3 regions of the Halomonas sp. NyZ770 genome follow, and region 2 is predicted to be linked to each of the others. Evidence: predicted binding sites of a transcription regulator. Region 2 holds the regulator's gene; each other region holds the start of a gene.

Region 1 (7,847 bases), 390 kb from region 2:
CGCCACCGGCAGGCACCATGCTGTGGAACAGCTTCGTGATGGCCATGGCCATTACGCTGGGCAAACTGTCCATCTCGCTGCTGTCCGCGTTTGCCATCGTCTATTTCCGTTTCCGCTTTCGGATGCTGTTCTTCTGGCTGATCTTCATCACCTTGATGCTGCCGGTGGAGGTGCGCATCATCCCCACCTTCCAGGTGGTGGCCGACCTGAAGATGCTCAACAGTTTTGCCGGGCTGTCGATTCCGCTGATTGCTTCGGCCACCGCTACCTTTCTCTTTCGCCAGTTCTTCATGACCATCCCTGAAGAGATGCTGGAAGCCGCCAGGGTGGACGGCGCGGGGCCGCTGAAGTTCTTCAAGGACATTCTGATGCCGCTCTCGATCACCAATATCGCGGCGCTGTTCGTGATCATGTTCATCTACGGCTGGAACCAGTACCTGTGGCCGCTGCTGATCACCACCAACCCGGATTACTACACCATCGTGATGGGCATTCAGCGCATGACCTCCGATGAAAACCCCCAATGGCACTTGATCATGGCGGCCGTCGTGATGGCGGCCCTGCCACCGGTACTGGTGATCCTGTTTATGCAACGCCTGTTCGTGAAAGGCCTGACCGAGACGGAGAAGTAACCATGGCCAGCATTACCCTGGAAGGGCTTAAGAAAACCTACGCCGGTAACGTGGCAGCCGTCAAAGGCATCGACCTGCACATCGAAGATGGTGAATTCGTGGTACTGGTGGGGCCTTCCGGCTGCGGTAAATCGACCCTGCTGCGCATGGTGGCCGGGTTGGAAACCATAACCGAAGGCACGTTGAAGATCGGCGAGCGGGTGGTCAATCGGCTGGAGCCTGCCGAACGGGACATCGCCATGGTGTTCCAGAACTATGCGCTCTACCCTCACATGACGGTCTACAACAACCTGGCCTACGGCTTGAAGAACCGCGGTTTCAAGAAGCATGACATCGACCAGCGCGTGCGCGCCGCCGCCAAAATGCTGGAAATCGAGGAGTACCTGGAGCGCAAACCGCGCAAGCTTTCAGGTGGCCAGCGCCAGCGCGTGGCCATGGGACGCGCGCTGGTACGCGAGCCCTCGGCCTTCCTGTTCGACGAGCCGCTCTCCAACCTGGATGCCAAGCTGCGGGTGCAGATGCGCGTCGAGATCAAGCAGCTGCAGCGTCGCCTGAAGACCACCAGCCTGTACGTCACCCACGACCAGCTCGAAGCGATGACCCTGGGCGACCGCCTGGTGGTGCTGAACGCAGGCAATATCGAGCAGGTAGGCACGCCCATGGAGATCTACACGCGCCCTGCCACGCTGTTCGTGGCGCAGTTCATCGGCTCCCCTGCCATGAACATCCTGCCGCTGGCGTATCTGGCCCCCCAGGATCATGAAGGGATACTGAGCCAGCTGCCGGAAGGCACGGATACCCTGGGTATTCGCCCGGATGACATGCTGCTGACACCGCCTGCCGAGCCGCATATCGCGCTACGAGCCACGCTGATGCTGTACGAAGCAGCCGGGGCCGAAAGCCACCTGTACGTGCATCTGGCCGACCGCCAACAGCCTACGGTACTGAAAACCGCAGGCCAGCCCCCCGTTCAGGAGGGCGAGACGCTCAACCTGTACGTCACCGCCGGAGCCCTGCACCCGTTCAATGCCACCACCGGGCAGCGCACCGGCTGAGCCTGCCGCTTGCCCAGGGCGATGAAGTGACTATTCGTCCTGGGCAATATCCACAATGCGACCCTCGGGCTGATAGAACACCTCGCCACGAGACACCACATGATCACGCAACATCTCCCAGTCGGTATGGCCCACGATGGTATGGCGGCCATCGTCGTGGGCCGCCCCCAGTGCCGTGTGACCATCGCCACCCGCCGCCGTGAAGTTGTTGGTGGCCACGGTATAGGTCTTGTCCGGATCGATCGCCTGCATGGCACCTTCGCGGTTCACCTCCAGGCTGATGAGACGCTCGCCTGCGGGCTGACGACTGTCGTAGGTGAGCCGCGTGCCTTCGGACACCTGCAGGAAGCCACCGCTTTCGTCCGGCGCATTGGTCAGCGCAATTTCGAAGGTTTCCAGCAGCTCGGCACCAGTGACTTCCAGCAGCGTCAAACGGTTACCGAACGGCTGCACGGCGATCAGGTCACCCACGGTGATATCCCCCTGGGGCAGCGCTTCACGAATACCGCCGCTGTTCTGTAGCGCCATGAGGGTGTCCGGTACCACCTTGCGCGCTGCATGGAGCTGACCGTCGGCAATCAGGTTGCCCAGCGCCGTTTCGTTGGCGCGTACGCTCAGCGCATCACCCTGGCCATGACGAGGGTTGGGCAGCGCCAGAATCGCCTTCGCACCTACCTGTTCGTCACGCAGTGCTTCGATGGCCTCGGTATACGGTGCTAAAAGCTCCAGCGCAGCCGCATCCGGCGTGCGCTCGTCGGTGGCCAGCAGCTCACCGCTGACCTCCTGGACCACGCCATCGGCATCGAAGATCACCTGCATGACCCCCAGATGCTGGCCATACTCACCCGCCTGCCCTACCACGGTGGGCGCTGGCCAGTGCTCGGTCAGCAGCGCAGGCGGGGCGACCCGCGTATGGCTATGCCCCCCGATGATGACGTCGATCCCCTCGACCTGCTCTGCCAGCAGCAGGTCGTTACCGACGCGGGGGTCGCTGTCGTAGCCCAGATGCGTGAGCGCGATGATCTTGTTGACTCCCTGCGCTTCGAGCGCCTCGACCATCGCTTCGGCCGCCTGACGATACTCACCAATGGTGACCTGGCCCGGGCTGGAGATGGCGTCGCTATCCTGGGTGCTCAATCCGAAGATCCCGATACGCTCCCCCTGATGTTCGAGGATCATGCCGTCATAGAGATACCCCGCCTGGGGGTCGGCCGTGATGCTCTCCCCGAGGCGCTCGGCAAACTCGGGAGACGCCGAAAAGTCCAGGTTGGCGCCCAGAATGGGGAAGTCTGCCCCTGCAAAGAACGCCGCCAACGCCTGATGACCGGTCTCAGGGTCACCCAGGTCGAACTCATGATTCCCCGGCACGAACGCGTCGTAGCCCATCAGGTTCATGAAGGTCAGCGCGTCCTGGCCCTGAAATTCGTTGAAGTAGAGCGTCCCGGAGAAGATATCCCCCGCATCCAGCAGCAACCCCTCGCCATAGGCCTCCCGGGCCTCGTTCAAGGTGGCCACCAGGGCCGGGTAAGCATCCGTGCGGCCATGCAGGTCGTTGGTGTGATAGATCGTCAGGGTAAAGGTCTCGTCGGCCATCACGGCCGATGACGAGATCATGAGTGCACCCGCAATGGCGCATGGAGTAACAAAGTGTCGTGAGGTCATGGACTGGGTTCCTTTCGTCAGGGTCAAGTCACTTTCCTGGTATATGTAACGATACTTGCTTCCTGCGGCACAAGACAGGGCACATTGCGTGTCATCGCTTGTTCACCTGGCTGTCGCCTCGGTGTCACTGTTGGGCCTCACCATGGCGCTAAACGTGATAAAGGGATGAATCGCTCATGCGACTCTGTATCGTCAGCGAAACATGGTCACCGGAAATCAACGGCGTCGCGCACACGTTGAACCGGCTGTGTCGTGAACTGCTGTTGCTGGGTATCACAGTGGACGTGATACGCCCGGCGCCGCGTCAACCTGGCAGCGCTGCGTGCGCTACCCAGGAACTTCAGGTCAAGCGGTTTGCGCTGCCTAACTATACCGACGTTCAGGTAGGCTTTGCCCGCCCTGGGAAGCTTCAGCGCTTTTGGCAGCAGTACCGCCCGGACGTCGTCTATCTGGCAACCCAAGGCCCCTTGGGCTGGGCGGCCCGCCAGGCAGCCCAGCGCCTGGAACTGCCGCTGGTGGCCGGTTGGCATACCAACTTCGACCACTACTGCCAAGATTATGGTGTTGCCTGGCTGGCCAAAGCGACACGACGCTATTTGCGCTATTTCCACAATGGCTGCGCCCTCACCCTGGTGCCTACCCAGCAGCAAGCCGTGGCGCTGCGCCAGGATGGCATCAAAGACGTGCAGGTGCTTTCCCGAGGCATCGACGGCGAGCGCTTCTCCCCTGCCCACCGCGACCTCGCGCTGCGCCAGCAGTGGGGGGTCAGCGAGCATCAACCGGTGGCCCTGTACGTGGGGCGCCTGGCACCCGAGAAGAACCTTTCGCTCCTGCAGGAAACGCTGCAAGCCATGCGCAGCGCTCGCCCCGATATGGCGCAGGTCATCGTGGGCGACGGCCCGGCCCGCAGCCAGCTGCAAAAAGCCTTGCCAGAAGCCCACTTCACCGGATTTGTGGACAAGCATTCGCTGGCCCGCCACTACGCCAGCGCCGACATGTTCGTGTTTCCCTCGCTGTCCGAAACCTGGGGCAACGTAGTGACCGAAGCCATGGCCAGCGGCCTGGCAGTCGTGGCGTTTCGCCACGCAGCCAGTGCAGAACTGATTCACAGTGGTCATAACGGCATCACCGTGGCGACCGACGATGCGCTGGGCTTTCAACACGCAGCGGTCACGCTGTGCCAGCACCCTGCCGATTACGCACGACTAGGAAGAGTCGCCCGCCTGCGCGCACTGGAACAGAGCTGGTCGGGCATTGCCGAGCAATTTCTACGTTACCTGCACCATGCCCAGGAGGCCCGCCATGCGAGCTCGCCCGCTTGTCGTATTCGATCGTCTTGACCTGTGGGAGTGGCGCTTTTGCCAGCGCGTGACGCATCTCTCGCTCTACCGCCCCTGGCGTCTGACGCTCCAGACGGCCAGCAAACTGGGTGATTGGCCCGTCTGGGTGCTGCTGATTGCAGCTCAGCCGTGGCTGCAAACAGACGGCCTATGGCGCATGTGGCAATACTCACTGATCGCGCTGCTGGCGATCCTGGTCTACAAGCTGGTGAAAACTCGGCTTTGTCGCGAACGCCCTTTCATCACCTACCTGGGGGGCGTCCACTGCGGCGAACCTGCCCGAGACCGCTACAGTTTTCCCAGTGGTCATACCATGCATGCCGTGATGTTCAGCGTCCTGGTGGCCAGCCACACGCCCTGGCTGCTACCAATCGTGTTACCGCTTGCCTTGATCATCGCGATTTCAAGAGTAGGCCTGGGCCTGCACTATGCCAGTGACGTGTTGGCCGGTGCTGCCATGGGCTACGGGTTTGCGTTACTGAGCCTTTACTGGATGGGCTAGGCGCTGTTCGACGCCTGAAGGCCATAGCGCTTTCATTTGATTGGCACTACGTTTATCTCATTACCCTTTTCGGATCATCAAGGAGCGATGAGATGACCATGACCGTAGGTGAACTGTTTATCGCGCTGGTGCTCATTGCGCTAGTGCTGCTGGTCAGCAATGCGCTGCGCCTTTGGCTACCCTGGCTGCGCCGCCTGTTTCTTCCCAGTTCGGTGATTGGCGGGCTGCTCCTGCTGCTGCTTGGTCCCGATGTCATCGGGCGCTTCATGCCCACACTGTTCGAAGAAAGCCCCGGGTTGTTCCCCACTTACGTCCAGGAGAGCTGGTCGGCGCTGCCCGGGCTGCTGATCAACGTCGTCTTTGCTGCCCTGTTCATCGGCAAGGCCATCCCTGGGCTGCGCACCATCTGGTTACGTGCAGGGCCGCAGGTCGTGGTGGGCCAGACCATGGCGTGGGGCCAGTATGTGGTAGGTCTCAGCCTTGCATTGCTGGTACTGGTTCCCATGTTCAACATGAACCCCATGGTGGGGGCACTGATTGAAATCGGTTTCGAAGGCGGGCACGGCACCGCCGCAGGCATGGCCGACACCTTCGCCGACCTCGGCTTTGAGGAAGGCGCCGACCTGGCGCTGGGCCTGGCCACCGTCGGCATCGTTTCGGGGGTGTTGATCGGCACGGTGATGATCAACATCGCGGCACGCAGAGGCGTGGTCAAACCCACCCGTGAAGAAGACCAGCCGGATGAAAGCCTGCGTGAAGACGAACGCCCCTCTACAGAAGAGTTCAGCGAATTCAAGAAGGATCTGGCACAAGAAGCAGGCACCACCGACCCATTGAGCCTGCATATCGGGCTGGTGGGCATCGCCATCGTGATTGGCTGGCTGCTGCTGACAGGCCTGCAGTGGGTAGAGCAGATGACCTGGGCACGCGACGGCGGGCTGGAAATACTCGCCCACGTGCCGCTGTTTCCCATTGCCATGATTGGCGGGGTGATCGTACAGCTATGTGTCATGCGCTTTGGGCTGGAACGGCACGTATCCACCCGCACCATGTCACGTATTGCGGGCACCGCGCTGGATTTCACCATCGTGGCCGCCCTCGCGACGCTTTCGCTGACCACGCTGGGTGATTACTTCATCCCGTTCCTGCTGCTGGCACTGGCCGGGATTGCCTGGGGCTTGTTCGTGCTGATCGTGATCGCCCCTCGCGTGATCCCCGAGAACTGGTTCGAACGCGGTATTGGTGACTTCGGCCAATCCATGGGGGTGACCGTCACCGGACTGTTGCTGATGCGCATGGCAGACCCCAAGAACAAGTCCGGCGCACTGGAGAGTTTTGGCTACAAACAGCTGATGTTCGAACCCGTGGTGGGGGGCGGCCTGTTCACCGCCGCCGCGTTACCGCTGATTGCCCAGTTTGGCGCACCCGCCGTGCTGGGATTGACCGCCATACTGACCGTCGGTTGGCTGGCATTCGGATTGCTCTACTTTGGCAGGATGGTGCCCAATCGTGGCAAGGGTCGATGGCAAGGCAAGTAAACATCGGATAGCAAAACGCCCGCAATAGCGGGCGTTTTGCATTGGGACGGATGTCTTGCAAGGGAGGACTTACATATCAGGTGGCATGTCGTCACGCTCTTCCAGGCCCCCTGAAAATGACGTCTTGAACGCCATATACAGGCCTACCCCCGAAAACCCCAAGAAGAGCACGAACATGCATAACATCAATACCATCGCCATAACGCGTGTCCCTGTCAGTGTGCGGCCGTTGCGTTGACGTCTTCTCACCGCTGAAATTTGGTCTACACGACAGGATAGACCAAAACACTGCGCCCATCTGTACCATTACTGTACAGATGAAGGGATGGATTTGTAAAAGTATCTAAAATCAGTTACTTGAGACAAAAAAATAACACAAAAAAACCATCCCACAAACGCGAGATGGCTGTTTTGCATCGCTGCCGATCCTTGGCCTTGATGGCCAGCACATCCAAGTGCTGGCAAGAGTGAGCAGGCTCAATGTCCCTACACGTCCCTGGTGCTTTCTGGGCGTCCTGCCCTCCTTGACTGCCTGTTAGCCTGCCCACACTGTCGATGAAGAAAGGGGTCACTCCCTGTGAACCCGAGGCAGTTCATGCTACTGACCATGATAATGCATCAGCCAGGCCAAAACTTTTAAAAAATAGAAAAATAAATAAAAAACAAATACATATGAAAATAAACAAACCACCCTGCTATGCCAATCCAGCCCACCGACGACTCGAAACCTGTATAAAACTGGCACATGAGACAAATGCGTATAGCGCATTTTTAGCCTGCCAACGCCGTTTGTGTCACACAGTCAGAACGACCAGTGGCGAGCCCTCTCGTTAACGCTTATGTTATACATCGAATGCCCCACTCTCGGGGATGGGCCCCACTGAGGACACGCTCATGAAACGCTCCATGCTGCTTGGCATACTCTTGATGTCGACCCTGCTGGTCATCAGCGGATGTAATACGGTTCGTGGCATGGGTCAGGATATCGAGCGGGGTGGCGCCGCCATTCAGCGCTCGGCGGAATAACCCCATGATGATGACGGTCTTTCTTTCCCACGGCTTGGAGAGCGGCCCAGGCGCCCTGAAGATACAGGCGCTGAAAGGCGTCGCGGAACACG
Region 2 (7,847 bases):
TGTGCTCACTGGTGGGTAGGCCACCACCGGGAGCAGGGGCGTTTTGACGATGATCGGCCAGGCGCCGAAGCTTACCGGGGTGGGTGAGCCGCCCAGCGTGGCCGCCAGCGCTTTGGCACTGGCTTGCAGCGGCTGGACGTACATGGCGTTCACGCCGTCGATGCAGGCCACGTCGCCCAATGCGTACACGTTCGGCTGGCGGGTGCGAAGCAGCCGGTCCACCTCGATACCGCGGGCGCTGACCGCGAGTCCGGCGGCCTCGGCCAGCGCCGTGCGGGGCGCAAGGCCCGTGGCCAACAGGATGATGTCCACCGTATGGCGCTCACCGCCGTCGAGCTGCAGTATCAGTTCGCGGTCGGCATTCAGGGATAGACTGTCCAGCGTGCGTCCAAGCGCCAGTTGCATGCCCGCCGTTCGAAAGGTTTCGGCCAGGGCGTGGCCCAGCGGCTCGGGCAGCAGGCGCGGCAGCAGGGTGCTCTCTGGTGCCACCAGGGTGACATGGTGGCCGCCCGCATGGAGGTCGTTGGCGAATTCGCAGCCCACCAGGCCCGCGCCAATGATCGCCACTCGGCTTGGCTGGGCGAGCGCTGCATGCAGTCGGCGGTAGTCGTCCAGGTCGTTGACCGTGAAGCAGCGCCCTTCCAGCGCATCGGGTATCTGGAACGGCGTGCGCGGGGCCGCGCCGGTGGCGAGCACCAGGTTCTCGTAGCGGAGCAGGGTGCCGTTGCCCAGGCGCAGCATCTGGTGTTCCACCACCAGTTCGACGACTTGCGTGTGGGCCATGACCTGGGCATTCAGTTCGTCGGCGAGCGCTTCTGCGCTGCGCTGCGCCAGCTTTTCGGGGCTCAACCGCTTGGCGAAGCCCGTGGACAGCAGCGGTTTGCTGTACTCTTCGCCACGGTCGGCGCTGACCAGCGCGATGGTGCGAGAATCTCCCTGGCGGCGCAGCGCTCGCGCCAGGCCAATACCGGCCATGCCAGTGCCGACAATGACCAGCTCGGCATGTGGGGATTCGCTCAAGTGTGAATCGGGCATATCGTTATCCGGGGGTAAGGAACAAAAGCCTGCCAAGCCATCATGTTACACTAGCTGTCTTTCCAATTGACTGCTCTGGAGGCTCAGGTGACGCTCGTTGAGTTGCCACGCCCTGCGTTTTCGCTACCCCCCCACTGGCGGCCGGTTGCCGCTGCGCGGCCTGCCATGAGTGCGGCCTGGTGGCAGTGGGTGGCCTCGACCGACTCCCTGACGGCGCGCCTGATGGCGGCCGGAGCGCCGGGCCAGTTCCGCGTACGCCTGCTGCGCCAGACCATTGGCCTGCCGTTTCAGGACGAAGCCATGGCGCTGGGCATCGCTCCACGTCGCCACGCCTGGCTACGCGAGGTGGCGCTGTGCATCGACGGCACGCCCTGGGTGGTGGCGCGATCGGTGGCACCGCTGGAGCAGCTGCAGGGCAAAGGCCTGGGGGCCTTGGGCGAGCGTTCGCTGGGCAGCTGGTTGTTTCAGCAGCCGGACCTGGTGCGCGGGCCGTTACAGGCCACGGCGTCGCGCCCGCGCTTCACGGCGTGGGGTACACCCGCCAAGGGGCGTAGCCAGTGGGGGCGTCGCTCGGTCTTTCAGCACGCGGGGCTGTCGCTGCTGGTTCAAGAGTATTTTTTATCGACCATGGCCGATGCGCTGAGCCTGCCCTCGCGCTAGGCTATCCTGGAGTTTCTTTCACGAGGTAAGCATGAGCATGGACCGTTCTCTGTTGCGGCCAACGGGTTGGGCCCGGCTGGCAGACTTTCTTCAGCTGATGCGCCTGGATCGGCCCATTGGTACCTGGCTGCTCATGTGGCCGACGCTCTGGGCGCTGTGGGTGGCTGCAGAAGGGGTGCCGGGCCGCTCCGTGCTGATCATCTTCATTGCCGGTGTCTACGTGATGCGGGCTGCGGGCTGCGTGGTGAACGACTATGCCGACCGCCATGTGGATGGCCACGTCAAGCGTACTCGCCAGCGCCCCATGGCCACGGGACGCATCAGCGAAACCGAAGCCCAGCTGCTGTTCGTGGCGCTGGTCGCCGCTGCCTTCATTCTGGTGCTGCTGACCAACTGGTTCACCGTGCTGCTGTCGGTGGGCGGCGTGCTGCTGGCTTTCGTGTATCCGTTCATGAAGCGCTACACCCACTTCCCGCAGGTGGTGCTGGGCGCGGCCTTTTCCTGGGCCATTCCCATGGCGTTTGGCGCGGTATTGGGCCACGTGCCTCTGGAAGCCTGGCTGCTGTTCAGTGCCAACCTGCTGTGGACCGTTGCCTACGATACCCAGTACGCCATGGTCGACCGTGACGATGATCTGAAAATCGGCATCAAGTCGACCGCCGTGCTGTTTGGCCGTGCTGACCGGTTGATCATCGGGCTGCTGCAGGCAAGCGTGCTGGCCCTGCTGAGCTGGGTCGCGCTGCGCGTCGGGCTGGGGGGCTTTTTCTGGCTGGGGTTGCTGGGGATGGCGGCGACGTTCGTGTACCAGCAGTGGCTGATCGTCGGGCGCGATCGTGACCGCTGTTTTCAGGCCTTCCTGAACAACCACTGGTCGGGTCTGCTGGTCTTTGCAGGTATTGCCTTGAGCTGGTGGCCGATGGCGGGCTAAATTGATTGTGTGTCATGGAACTGTCATCAAGTCATGGTGTTATCGTCACACACATGTCATTGAACTTTCCTGTATAGAGCACCGTGAGGCCCTGGAATGACCGCCAAGACCGTACTGATCGTCGATGATGAGGCGCCTATCCGCGAAATGATCGCCGTGGCGCTGGAAATGGCTGACTATCGCGTGCTTGAAGCGGACAACGCCCAGGATGCCCACGCCATGGTCGTCGACCACCAGCCTGACCTGCTGCTGCTGGACTGGATGATGCCGGGCACCAGCGGCATCGAGCTGGCCCGTCGGTTGAAGCGCGAAGAAGCCACTGCCGAGCTGCCGATCATCATGCTGACGGCCAAGGGCGAAGAGGACAACAAGATCCAGGGCCTGGAAGCGGGTGCCGACGACTATATCACCAAGCCCTTTTCCCCCCGTGAGCTGGTGGCCCGCCTGAAGGCCGTGCTGCGCCGGGCCACGCCGCGTGGCGTGGAAGACCCCATCGAAATCAATGGCCTGCTGTTGGACCCTGTGAGCCACCGGGTCAGCGCCCATGGCAAGGCGCTGGAAATGGGGCCTACCGAGTATCGTCTGCTGCAGTTTTTCATGACCCATCAGGAGCGCGCCTACACGCGCAGCCAATTGCTTGACCAGGTATGGGGTGGCAACGTCTACGTGGAAGAGCGCACGGTGGACGTGCATATTCGTCGTCTTCGTAAAGCGCTGGGCGAGCCTCATCAAAATCTGATTCAAACGGTGCGCGGTACTGGGTACCGGTTCTCTGCGCGAGTGTAAGCGTGCGCCTGTGGAGCCGTGAGATCTGGCGCATCATCTGGCTGGCCCTGTTGGGCCTCTGCCTGGGATGGCTGGTGGATTACCCTGGCGCCGGGCTGGCGGCGGGGCTGCTGTTTTGTCTGGTCTATCATCTGCGCCAGTTTCGGGCGCTCTTCCTTTGGCTGACGCTTCACCCCCACGATGAGCCCCCGGCGGCCAAGGGCATGTGGGGGGAGCTGTTCGACCGCCTCTATCGCTACCAGAAAAGCCAGCGCATTACCCAAAGCCGTTTACGGGCGACGCTGGCGAGAATTCAGGAGTCCTCCGAAGCCATGCGCGATAGCGTGGTGATGCTGGACCGACACGGCGACCTGGAGTGGTGGAACAGCGCGGCCACCGACATGCTGGGGCTGCAAACCGCCCACGATCGTGGCCAGCACATCACCAACCTGCTGCGCGATCCTCGCTTCATCAGCTACTTCAATGCCCGCGATTACAGCGAGCCGCTGACGCTGACCTCGCCGATCGACGAGCGGCGTATCCTCCAGTATCAGATCACTCTGTATGGCGATGACGAGCGCCTGGTCATGGCCCGTGATATCACGCGCTTGCATCGCCTGGAGCAGATGCGGCGTGACTTCGTCGCCAACGTCTCCCATGAGTTGCGCACTCCGCTGACCGTGCTGTCGGGCTATCTGGAAACCTACGGCGACCTCAAGGAGCTGTTGCCTCCCCGCCTGGGCAAAGGGATCGTACAGATGGAGGAGCAGACGCGACGGATGCAGAATCTGGTCAACGACCTGCTGCTGCTGTCACGGCTGGAAATCGACCAGGGAGGCGATGATCACCAGACGCTGGCCGTAGGCCCCATGCTCGACAGCATTCGCCGAGACGCTCTGGCGCTCTCCAGGCAGCAGCACAGTGTGCAGGTCATTCTGGAGAGCGACGCTGGGCTGATCGGCAGCGAGCAGGAGCTGCGCAGCGCCATTTCCAATCTGGCCTTCAATGCCGTGCGCTATACCCCGGAAGGCAGCCAGATCACGCTGCGCTGGTCGGTGGCCGCCAACGGCAGCGGGTGTATCGAGGTCGAGGACGATGGCGATGGCATTGATCCTGTGCATATCCCCCGCCTGACCGAGCGCTTCTATCGAGTGGATAAAGGGCGCAGTACGGCAACAGGAGGGACGGGTCTGGGCCTGGCCATCGTGAAGCACGTGCTGCTGCGCCACGAGGCACAGCTCAACGTAGAGTCACATCCTGGCGAGGGGGCATCCTTTCGCTGTGTCTTCCCTGCCAAGCGAGTCAGCGGCCCGGCTTGAGGGCTCGATGTCGCTTTGCGTTCCTCCTTATCCCCTTTCTGCACAATCTCTGTATAAGTGTGCCATATTGGCATAGAACTCTGGTCACACATCACTCATGTGTCATTTTTAACCACTTCAAAGGGGTGGTCATGCCCCCCTGAGCCCATGCTTTATACCATCCTTGTTTTTTTAAATTATTGATAATAAATAATTTTTTTATTTTTTGGCATGCGTGGCACAACGTATGCAATATTCTAGGCAAGGAAGATTACCGCAGGAACTGGTAAGACATGAAGTCACTCTTCCTTAACTATGCGGTATCAACAGCGATCGAGGAGGCGGAATATGATGTCCAAGGAACTACTCAAGAAAGCTGGTATTTTAGGTGTTTCTTTCGGCCTGATGGCAAGCCCACTGGCTTTTGCAGACACCACGGATCACTCATCCATCGACCAGAATCAGGATGTAACCGTCGAAGATGAGCCCATGAACACACAGTCTGGCACGGCCGAGCCCGGCAGCTATGACACCGAAGACCTGACGACGGATCACGGCACACAAGGCCCCGACGTCGTGGATGAGCCGGACTCCACCAACATGAGTGGTGGTGCCGAGTACACCCCAGAAGACGTAGTTGAAGAAAACAGCGGCAGCTAAGTAACAATTCTTTGCAAAGCTGAAAAAAACTCTTACGCTTAGGATTGAGCAAATAAGGGGCAAGGATGTCCCATAGCAAGGATGCTCATCGATTCACGGATGAATCAGAAAACGGTCAAGACACTGGTCAGGGTAAATTCCAAGGTTGGAGTCCCGCAAACGGATAGGAAGCCAGCAGTCAGTATCGTTCACAAGTAAGAGTGGTCGAGACCCCGCCTAGCGGGGTCTAATTTTTTGTGCCTGCTATATGGGCGGCCCTTTGATGACCCTTTGATGAGTGGCTCTGATTCAGAGCGCCGAGCCTGCCGCCTTATCCCGCGTGTCCGGTGTGCCACGATAGTGGCGGTCCCACATGAGGACTGCGCCTGCGACGGCGCCTGGAATCAGGAACAGGTTGGCCAAGGGGATCCAGGTGATGAGCATGACCAGCCCGCCATATGTCATGCTCGGCCACCAGCGCCGTGAAAGCCTGCTGCGCATGTCCTTGAACGACACTTTGTTGTTATCCATCGGGTAATCCAGATAGGTAATGGCCATGACCCAGGCAGAAAAGAGCGCCCATAAGGGAGGCGCGAAGACGTTCAAGCCGGGAATCCAGCTGAACAGGAACAGCACGGCCATGCGCGGCAGGATATAGCTCAGCTTGACCAGCTCTCGACCCACGGCGTCCAGCGCCGTTTTGGCCAGCCCTCGGTCATCCAGAGGCTCACGCCCGGTGGCCTGGCGCTCTACCTGAGCCGCCAGAAACCCATAGAAAGGCGCTGCGATCAGGTGAGTCACCAGGGTGAAGCTAAAAAAGATCACCACCAGCAAGCTGATGAAGAATAGCGGCCAGATGAGCCACGACAACCACTCCAGCCAGCCTGGCACCATGGCCATGCTGCTCTCCAGCCAGCCCGAAAAGCGTGTGAAGACCACGTAAACCATACCCGTATACACGAGCAGATTGACCAGAATGGGTAGAAAGACATAGCGCCTTAGCCCGGGCTGATACACCAGGCGGGTGCCTTGACCCAACGCGTTGAGTGCATTCACGCGACATTACTCCCTAAAAAAACGCCCAGATGATTATCTGGGCGTATTGCAGGAGGGTTTGGCGGGCAGGTCAAGATTTTTTCATGACCTTCTGTTCCAGGGTACTGGGATCGCTGTGGCGAATATCCAGGCCTTTCACCAGGTACACCACGTATTCCGCCAGGTTGTTGGCGTGGTCGCCCACCCGTTCCAGGGCGCGCAGTACCCACATGATGCTCAGCACCGAACTGATGGAGCGCGAGTCTTCCATCATGAAGGTCATCAGCGAGCGCATGGCGCTGCCGTACTCGTCGTCTACCGATTCGTCTTCGCGAACGACCTGCATGGCCAGCTCGGTATCGAAGCGGGCGAAGGCGGTCAAGGCGTCACGCAGCATCTTGCGCACGTGCTCGCTGATATGGCGAACTTCTACCAGACCGCGAATGCCACCGCTATTTTCACTTAACAACAGCGCGTTGCGGGCAATCTTGCTGGCTTCGTCGCCGATTCGCTCCAGGTCCGAGGTGGCACGGATGACCGCCAGCACCAGCCGCAGGTCCGATGCCGCCGGCTGACGGCGAGCCAGCACCCGGGTGCATTCGTCGTCGATTTGCAGCTGCAGGTCGTTGACCTGACGGTCGTTGTCGCGCACTTTTTCCGCCAGGCGGCTGTCGCCCTCCAGCAGGGCGTGCACCGCATCCTGCACCTGCTTTTCCACCAGACCGCCCATGGCCATCAGGTGGGTCTTCAGCTCTTCCAGCTCCTGATTGAACTGGCGAGAGATGTGTTGGCTGTGTGTCTCGCTCGTGATATCCATTGAGCACTCCTGACGTATCGTCGATGGGGCCTAGGTCATGCGGCCGGTAATGTAGTTTTCGGTGCGTTGTAGACGCGGGTTGGTGAACACTTGATCCGTGGGCCCATATTCGATCAGTTCACCGTTTTGCAAAAAGGCCGTGTAGTCGGAAACCCGCGCGGCCTGCTGCATATTGTGAGTCACCAGCACCAGGGTGAGCTGGGACTTCAGGTTGCGTATCAACTCCTCGATCTTGAGGGTCGAAATAGGGTCGAGGGCCGAGGCGGGCTCGTCCAGCAGCAGGACATCCGGCTGAACGGCCAGCGTCCGGGCAATCACCAGGCGCTGCTGTTGCCCGCCGGAGAGCTGCCAGGCCGAACGGTGCAGGCGGTCCTTGACCTCATCCCACAGAGCGGCCGATGTCAGCGCCCACTCGATGATGTCGTCGCGTTTGCGTTTGGGCAGGCGCCCTTGCAGGCGCAGGCCAAAGGCCACGTTTTCGTAGATCGACATCGGGAACGGGTTGGGCGTCTGAAACACCATCCCTACCCGCCGTCTGAGTTCGGTCACGTTCATGCGTGGCGCATGAATGTCCTGCTCTTCCAGGTAGATATGGCCATCGTGGGTTACGGACTCGTTCAAATCGTGAAGCCGATTGATTGCCCGTAGCAGCGTGGACTTTCCGCAGCCC
Region 3 (7,847 bases), 420 kb from region 2:
TGGCTGGTGGCCACGCGACCGCTGGCTCTCCAGCTGGTTCTGTTTCCGGACACCCCCGACCAGCAAACCTACCCACTGTCTCGCCAGGATCACCAATGTGTGGCCATCGGCGAGCGGGCCTACCTGTACTGCATCGACCTGAGCTTGCCCAGGGCACTGCCCACCGATATACGCATCGCCTACGACCTGCAGGTACAGAGCCGCCAGGGCGTATGGCAGCGCCTTCCCGAGTGGGCACCGTGGTTATGTCACGCCGGGCAGGCCTACCCGGCCTTTGTGCTGGCATCGCGTCACCACCGCCTGATGCACGGCTCCTGCCGCAAGCCCCACCACGACAGCCCCGATGGTCTGGTGCGTGCCGATGCCTGGCTGGCCGAGCGCCAGGAAGCCCCTGGCGAGTGGCCTGCCTGGCTATTGATGACCGGTGACCAGGTCTACGTGGATGACGTGGCAGGCCCCACCCTGCGCGCCGTGCATGCACTCATCGCCCGGCTGGGGCTGGCCGATGAGCAGTTGGAAGGCGCCACGGTGAACGATAGCCAGGCGCTCTATGCGGCTCCCGAAACCTATTATCATCGCGAGTCGCTGCTGCCGGATGTCACCAGCAACGCGGCCCTGCGCGAGCGTTTCTTCGGTGGGGTGAAAAAGCCGGTGTTCACCTCGGCGCACGCCCAGAACCACCTGATGACCCTTGCCGAAATGCTGGCCATGTATTGTCTGGTCTGGTCGCCGACTCCCTGGCAGATCATTGCGCCCACGCCTCCCGAGCTGGCCGAGCAGGAGGCCGAAGCGTACCGTACCGAACAGGCGGTCATCGATGCCTTCGTGGCAGGTCTGCCCCAGTGCGCGCGGTTGATGGCCCACGTGCCCAGCCTGATGATCTTCGACGATCACGACGTCACCGATGACTGGAACCTGACCGCCGATTGGGAGCGCTGTGCTTATGGGCATCCGTTCTCCAAACGCATCATTGGCAACGCGCTGGTGGCCTACCTGCTTTGCCAAGGGTGGGGCAATGCCCCGGACAAACTCAACCCGCTGCTGCATCAGGTCGGCACGTTGTTCGATGGGTCGGGCACCTTGAACCCCCAGGCCCAGGACAGCGTGATCGAGCGGCTTCTGCGCTTTCAAGGGTGGGAGTTTCAGGTGCCAGGGGCCCCCGCGCTGATCGTGCTCGATACCCGTACGCGCCGCTGGCGCAGTGAGCGCAACCCCAAACGGCCCTCCGGGCTGATGGACTGGGAGGCGCTCATGGAGATGCAGCAGGCGCTGTTGGGCACCCCCAGCGCGGTGATCGTCTCGCCTGCCCCGATGTTCGGGGTCAAGCTGATCGAGGGCATTCAAAAGCTGTTTACCCTGGCCGGCAAACCGTTGATGGTGGATGCCGAAAACTGGATGGCCCATCGCGGTGCCGCCAGCGTGCTGCTGCACATCTGGCGGCACTCCAAGACACCCGGCAACTACGTGATCCTGTCGGGCGACGTGCACTACTCCTTTGCCTACGACATCGTCGTACGCGGGCAGGAGCAGGCCCCGCATCTGTGGCAGATCACTTCCAGCGGCGTGAAAAATACCTTCCCTCGGCGGCTGCTGGATACCTTCGATCGGCTCAATCGTTGGCTATACGCGCCGCTGTCGCCCCTCAACTGGTTTACCCAGCGGCGCAAGCTCAGCATCTACCCTCGGGACCCCGAGCAGGCCAGCGCTGGCGAGCGGCTGTGGAATGCCAGCGGGATAGGCCTGGTCAGTCTCGACGAGAACGGGCGTCCCACCGATATTCGTCAGTTGGATGCCCGCGGTGGCGACGCGGTGTTTCCGCCGCCGGACATCCCCGGCATGAAGGCGCCCACCGGTGGTTCGTCATGAAAATGTCATGTAAATGACGCACGCTTGCTGCCCTGGCACCTTCCTGATGGAGTTGACAAGTCATAGGGATCGTTGACGTTTGACAGGGCAGCAGGCACATGACCGCACAAGAAACTCAGTGGCTTCACCAGATTATCGCGGCAGAAGAGCTGCACGTACTTTTTCAGCCCATTGTCGATGCCAATCAGCAGGCCATTTATGGCTACGAAGCGCTGATCCGTGGCCCCAGCACCTCTCCGTTGCATTCACCGCTAAGGCTGTTCGACGTGGCGACCCAGGCTGGTCTGCTGGTGGAGCTGGACCTGCTTTGCCGACGGCTCGCCATTCGCCGTTTTGCCGAACTCGCACTCCCTGGGCTGCTGTTCCTCAACGTCATGCCGCTGACCATCGTCGAGCGTGATTTCCGCGAGGGGCTGACGCTGGGCTTCATTCAGGAGAGTGGCCTGCCGCCGGAGCGGGTGGTGATCGAGCTGACCGAGCACGTGCCCATCCACGATTACGACCTGATGCGCCAGGCGGTGGCCCACTACCGCGACATGGGGTTTCAGGTGGCCCTGGATGACCTGGGGGCCGGTCACTCCAGCCTGCGCCACTGGGCGGAGCTGCGCCCGGATTTCGTCAAGCTGGACCGCCATTTCATTTCCGGCATCGATCAGGAGCCCGCCAAGCGGGAGTTTCTGCGCTCGATACTGGACGTCGCCAAAAGCCTCGACTGCCAGCTCATCGCAGAAGGGGTCGAAACCGCGGCAGAGCACCTGTGCCTGTGGGAGCTGGACCGTGGATTGGCGCTATTGCAGGGTTTCTACTTCGCACGTCCCAGCGTTCAGCCGCCTGTTCAGCTCAATACGCTGCTGCCCGCCACCACGCAATTGAAAACTCCCGCCGGGCGTACGGCGCATACCATCCTGCGCAGCGTGGAGGCCGTGGCGCCCAGTGTGTCAGTGCCCACGTTGGCGGAACGGTTTCGTGAAACGCCGCATCTGCGCTGCGTGGCCGTGATCGAACAGGGCGTGCCCATTGCCGTGGTGCGGCGCAACGGGTTCCTGACGCTGTTCACCAACCCTTATAGCCATTCGCTGTACGCCAAGCGCTGCGTGCTGGACATCGCCGATCGCAAGATGCTGGTGGCCGCCGCCGACATGCCCCTGGAAACGCTGAGCCAGCAGCTGACCGACAGCCGCGACATCGAACAGGAGGACTTCGTCATCGTCGATGGCGAAGGGCAGTATCTGGGTATGGGCAATATCGTCGATTTGCTGCGCGAGATCACCGCCATCCAGGTGCGTCAGGCGCGCCATGCCAATCCACTCACCGGGCTGCCCGGTAACATCCTGATCAATGAAACCCTCACGGCCTATCTGAGCCAGGGCAATGGCTTTGCCGCTGCCTACGTGGATCTGGATAACTTCAAGGCGTTCAACGATGCCTATGGTTATGCCCGCGGGGACCATGTGATCATCTCGCTGTCGCGGCTGCTGCAGGCTCAGGTGGAAAGCGCGGGGGGCTTCATCGGACATATCGGTGGCGACGACTTCATGATGCTGTTACCGCTGGAGCACTGGGAGAGCGTGTGCCAGCAGATTCTGGCCTCCTTCGAGGTCATGGCCCCGAGTTTCTACGAGGAAGAGGACCGCCAGAGAGGCGGGCTTTCCATCGAAAGCCGTCAGGGAGGCGTCAGCTTTTTCCCTTTCGTCAGCGTGTCGGTAGCCGTCAAGCCCATCAGTGACCCGGGCCACTGCAAGGCCCTGGACATTGCCAGCCAACTCTCCGAACTCAAGCACCAGGCGAAGAAGATTGCCGGGAACAGCCTGTTCGTGGAACGGCGTGGCTGCTGCGTGGAGCAGTGAGCCGACAAAGCAGCAGGTCGTTCACGCGGGTGTCATGTAGACGTCACGAAGTTGTCACCCGCCAGACCCGCCGCTGTCATCTTGGGGCGTCAGGATACATCCACCTCTTACTACCCCGTTAGGTGATCCATGCAATCCTCTCGTCTCTCTACCGTGTCACTCTCGCGCACCCTGATCAGTGCTGCCGTTGCCAGTGCCTTCGCTTTCAGTGCGATGAATGCGGCTGCCGACCTCTCCTCACGCTACGTGGACAACGATGGCGACATGGTGGCCGATATCCCCAGCGATGAGTCTCGGTTGGTCGATCCGGACACGCTGGTCTTTGCTTACACGCCGGTTGAAGACCCGGCGGTCTACGCCGACGTATGGGCGGGTTTTCTGGATCACCTGAGCGAAGCGACGGGTAAACGCGTTCAATTCTTCCCGGTGCAGTCGAATGCTGCCCAGCAGGAAGCGCTGCGCGCTGGCCGTCTGCACGTGGCTGGCTTCAACACCGGTGGCGTACCGGTGGCGGTCAACTGTGGCGGCTTCCGTCCCTTCGCCATCATGGCGGCCGAAGATGGCAGCTACGGTTACGAAATGGAGATCATCACCTACCCCGGTAGCGGTATCGACGGCATGGAAGACCTGCAGGGTCGTCAGTTGGCCTTCACTTCCGAAACGTCCAACTCGGGCTTCCGCGCACCGTCCGCGCTGCTGCGCTCCGAGTACGGTCTGGAAGCCGGTGATGACTTCGAAACGGCGTTCTCCGGCTCCCACGACAACTCCATCCTGGGCGTCATCAACAAGGATTACGATGCGGCGGCCATTGCCAACTCCGTTGCCCATCGCATGCTGTCACGGGGTGTCATCAACGAGGGTGACTACGAGGTGATCTACACCTCCGAAACCTTCCCCACCACGGCATACGGCACCGCCCACAACCTGACGCCCGAACTGCAGCAGCAGATTCAGGATGCGTTCTTCAGCTACGACTGGGAAGGCACCGCCCTGCAGGCGGAGTTCGAGAACTCAGGCGAAGCGCAGTTCATTCCCATCAGCTATGAAGAGCACTGGTCGGTCATCCGCACCATTGCCGATGCCAATGGCGTCACTTACGACTGCGATTGATTCCAGCGCTGCGTGACCCTGTCGGCCAGGAGGGCAACCTTCTGGCCGACGCGTTATGGGGTCGAGTCAGTTGAACGTTTTGAGCGACAAGCAAACGAGGCATTCCACATGTTGACACTCACTGGCGTTGGCAAGCGTTACCCGACGGGCGACCGCGCGCTGACCGATATTCACCTATCGCTGCCCAAAGGCCAGGTGATGGCGCTGATTGGGCCATCGGGTGCAGGCAAAAGTACCCTGATCCGCTGCGTCAATCGTCTGGTGGAACCCAGCCAGGGCAGTATCCGCCTGGAAGAGACCGAACTGACCAAACTGTCGGGCAGCCGCCTGCGTCACGCACGTCGCTCCATGGGCATGATTTTTCAGGAATACGCCCTGGTGGACCGGCTGACCGTCATGGAAAACGTGCTGTCGGGCCAACTGGGCTATGTCGGCTTCTGGCGCAGCTTCTTGCGCCGCTACCCCCAGGAAGCCGTTGCTGAAGCATTTCGTCTGTTGGAGCGGGTGGGCTTGCCCCATGCCATCGACAAGCGCGCCGATGCGCTGTCGGGTGGCCAGCGCCAGCGTGTCGGCATCGCCCGCGCACTGCTGCAAAGCCCCAAGTTATTGCTGGTGGATGAACCCACCGCCAGCCTGGACCCCAAAACCTCGCGCCAGATCATGCGTCTGATTCGCGAGCTGTGCGCCGAGCGCGAGCTGGCTGCCATCATCAACATTCATGACGTGGCTCTGGCGCAGCAGTTTGCCGACCGCATCGTGGGCCTGCGTGCCGGACAAATCGTCTTCGACGGCAAGCCCAGCGAACTCACCAGCGAGATCCTCACCACCATCTATGGGGAAGAGGACTGGGACACCACGCCCGAGCCCGCCGACGAAGAAGATGAGCCATCGCAGGTAGCCCTTGCGCCCACATCGGCAGCGCCCACGTCGGCAGCCAAAGCACACCATGACGCGCGGCCGCTCACCCAGGTTGCCAGTGGAGGCGCGCTATGAGCACGGCAGACGCCACGGCGCGCCAGCAAGCTGCGCGCCAGGGTCAGTGGCGGCGTTTGCCGCTGATCGAAAACCCACGGTTGCGCTGGGGCCTGGCCATTGGTGTGGTGGTGTATCTGGTGCTGGCGCTGTCGTCGGTGCAGGTCAACTGGGCGCGGGTGGCGGAAGGCTCCGGTCGAGCGCTCAACTTTCTAGGGGCCTTTTTGCAGCCCGATTTCCTCAGCCGCCAGAACGACATCATCGCCGGGCTGATGGAAAGCCTGACCATGACGCTGACCTCCACCGTGATCGGCGTCTTGCTGGCGATTCCGGTAGGGCTGGGCGCGGCACGCAACATTGCCCCGCTGCCCATCTATACCCTGTGCCGCGCCATCATTGCCATCTCGCGGACGTTTCAGGAGATCATCATCGCCATTCTGTTCGTGGTGATGTTCGGCTTCGGGCCGTTTGCGGGCATGCTGACGCTGGCCTTCGCCACCATCGGTTTCATGGCCAAGCTGTTGGCAGAAGATATCGAGGACCTGGACTGGAAACAGGTCGAAGCCGTGCGTGCCACGGGGGCAAGCTGGTGGCAAACCATGAACCATGCGGTGCAGCCGCAGGTGATGCCGCGCTTGATCGGGCTCTCCATGTACCGTCTGGACATCAATTTCCGTGAATCGTCGGTGATCGGCATCGTCGGCGCGGGGGGCATTGGCGCCACGCTGAACACCTCGCTGAGCCGTTACGAATACGGCACTTCGGCGGCGATCCTGCTGATCATCATTGCCATCGTGCTGATGAGTGAATACGCCTCCAGCCATGTGCGCCGCTGGACCCAGTAGCGCTGCGATGCCTTAACCCGTAAAGGAAATTTCCATGCCCGTTTCGAGTTCCCCCCAAGGCGTGCCGCAGTGGCAGCGGCGCACCACCCGTGCCCAGTGGCTCCAGTATGTGGCCTGGCTGGCAGGTATCTGCCTTTTCCTGCTCTGCTGGAAAGTGATCTCCGACAACACCATGTGGGTGTTCGTGGAGGATGCTGGCCGCCAGGGCAGTGACCTGATCAACCGCATGATGCCGCCCCGGTGGGAGTACGCCAGTGTCCTCTGGAAGCCCATGTGGGACACCCTCAACATCGCCACGCTAGGCACCGCGCTGGGCATCGTCATGGCGTTTCCGGTGGCGTTTCTGGCGGCTCGCAACACGACGCCCCACCCCCTGGTGCGCAGCCTGGCGTTGACCATCATCGTTTCGTCACGCTCCATCAACTCACTGATCTGGGCGATGCTGCTGGTGACCATTCTCGGCCCCGGCGTGCTGGCGGGCATCATTGCCATTGCGCTACGCTCCATTGGGTTCGTGGGCAAGCTGCTCTATGAAGCCATCGAAGAGATCCACCCCACGCCCGTCGAGGCCATCAGCGCTACCGGGGCGAGCCGCCTGCAGGTCATGAACTACGGCGTGTTGCCCCAGGTGATGCCCGCGTTCGCCGGTATCAGCGTGTACCGCTGGGATATCAACATTCGTGAGTCCACGGTGCTGGGGCTGGTGGGCGCAGGCGGCATCGGGCTGCAGCTCAACGCCTCGATCAACAGCCTGGCCTGGAATCAGGTCAGTGTCATCTTCGTGCTGATCTTTGCCACCGTGCTGGTGTCCGAGTGGGTCTCTGCCCGCGTGCGCCACGCCATCATCTGACCGGGAGATACCATGCGCTTTCCTGATGCCGACATCATGACCATCGACCTGATGCGCCACGGTGAGCCACTGGGTGGCCGCATGCTGCGCGGCAGCACCGACCACCCCCTCAGCGAAACCGGTTGGCAGCAGGCCACGGCGGCCGTGATGCGTCACACGGTCGATGGCAGGCCGCCGTTCGATGCCATCGTCAGTTCCCCCCTGGCGCGCTGCCATGAGTTTGCCTTGTGGTTGGGGGAGGAGTTCGACCTGCCCGTGCAGGTGGACGATGACCTGGCCGAGCTCTATCTGGGACGCTGGGAAGGCAAGACCCATGACCAGGTGTTTGCCGAGGAGGGGCACGCGCTGATGAACGCC

Evidence for each region. The regulator PhoB, encoded in region 2, activates phosphate uptake and scavenging genes when phosphate is short. The targets are predictions, from matches to a motif close to TGTCATANNNNTGTCANA.
Region 1: the regulator PhoB is predicted to act here: its motif matches at 3,461-3,478, upstream of LG409_RS01350 (bifunctional metallophosphatase/5'-nucleotidase).
Region 3: the regulator PhoB is predicted to act here: its motif matches at 3,744-3,761, upstream of phnD (phosphate/phosphite/phosphonate ABC transporter substrate-binding protein).

What each region holds. Positions count from the first base shown of each region.
Region 1 covers NZ_CP085143.1:270,003-277,849, reverse strand. The annotation lists gene ugpE (sn-glycerol-3-phosphate ABC transporter permease UgpE) at 1-632, shown strand, start outside; gene LG409_RS01355 (sn-glycerol-3-phosphate import ATP-binding protein UgpC) at 635-1,687, shown strand; gene LG409_RS01350 (bifunctional metallophosphatase/5'-nucleotidase) at 1,718-3,301, opposite strand; gene LG409_RS01345 (glycosyltransferase family 4 protein) at 3,526-4,689, shown strand; gene LG409_RS01340 (phosphatase PAP2 family protein) at 4,652-5,191, shown strand; gene LG409_RS01335 (sodium/glutamate symporter) at 5,284-6,729, shown strand; gene LG409_RS01330 (entericidin A/B family lipoprotein) at 7,624-7,755, shown strand; gene LG409_RS01325 (alpha/beta fold hydrolase) at 7,763-7,847, shown strand, end outside.
Region 2 covers NZ_CP085143.1:3,909,393-3,917,239, reverse strand. The annotation lists gene LG409_RS18095 (NAD(P)/FAD-dependent oxidoreductase) at 1-1,035, opposite strand, end outside; gene LG409_RS18090 (chorismate--pyruvate lyase family protein) at 1,123-1,695, shown strand; gene ubiA (4-hydroxybenzoate octaprenyltransferase) at 1,733-2,623, shown strand; gene phoB (phosphate regulon transcriptional regulator PhoB) at 2,720-3,409, shown strand; gene phoR (phosphate regulon sensor histidine kinase PhoR) at 3,412-4,707, shown strand; gene LG409_RS18070 (hypothetical protein) at 5,035-5,346, shown strand; gene cysZ (sulfate transporter CysZ) at 5,635-6,381, opposite strand; gene phoU (phosphate signaling complex protein PhoU) at 6,452-7,177, opposite strand; gene pstB (phosphate ABC transporter ATP-binding protein PstB) at 7,208-7,847, opposite strand, start outside.
Region 3 covers NZ_CP085143.1:307,597-315,443, forward strand. The annotation lists gene LG409_RS01500 (alkaline phosphatase family protein) at 1-1,866, shown strand, start outside; gene LG409_RS01505 (bifunctional diguanylate cyclase/phosphodiesterase) at 1,965-3,713, shown strand; gene phnD (phosphate/phosphite/phosphonate ABC transporter substrate-binding protein) at 3,843-4,823, shown strand; gene phnC (phosphonate ABC transporter ATP-binding protein) at 4,932-5,816, shown strand; gene phnE (phosphonate ABC transporter, permease protein PhnE) at 5,813-6,640, shown strand; gene phnE (phosphonate ABC transporter, permease protein PhnE) at 6,675-7,490, shown strand; gene LG409_RS01530 (histidine phosphatase family protein) at 7,503-7,847, shown strand, end outside.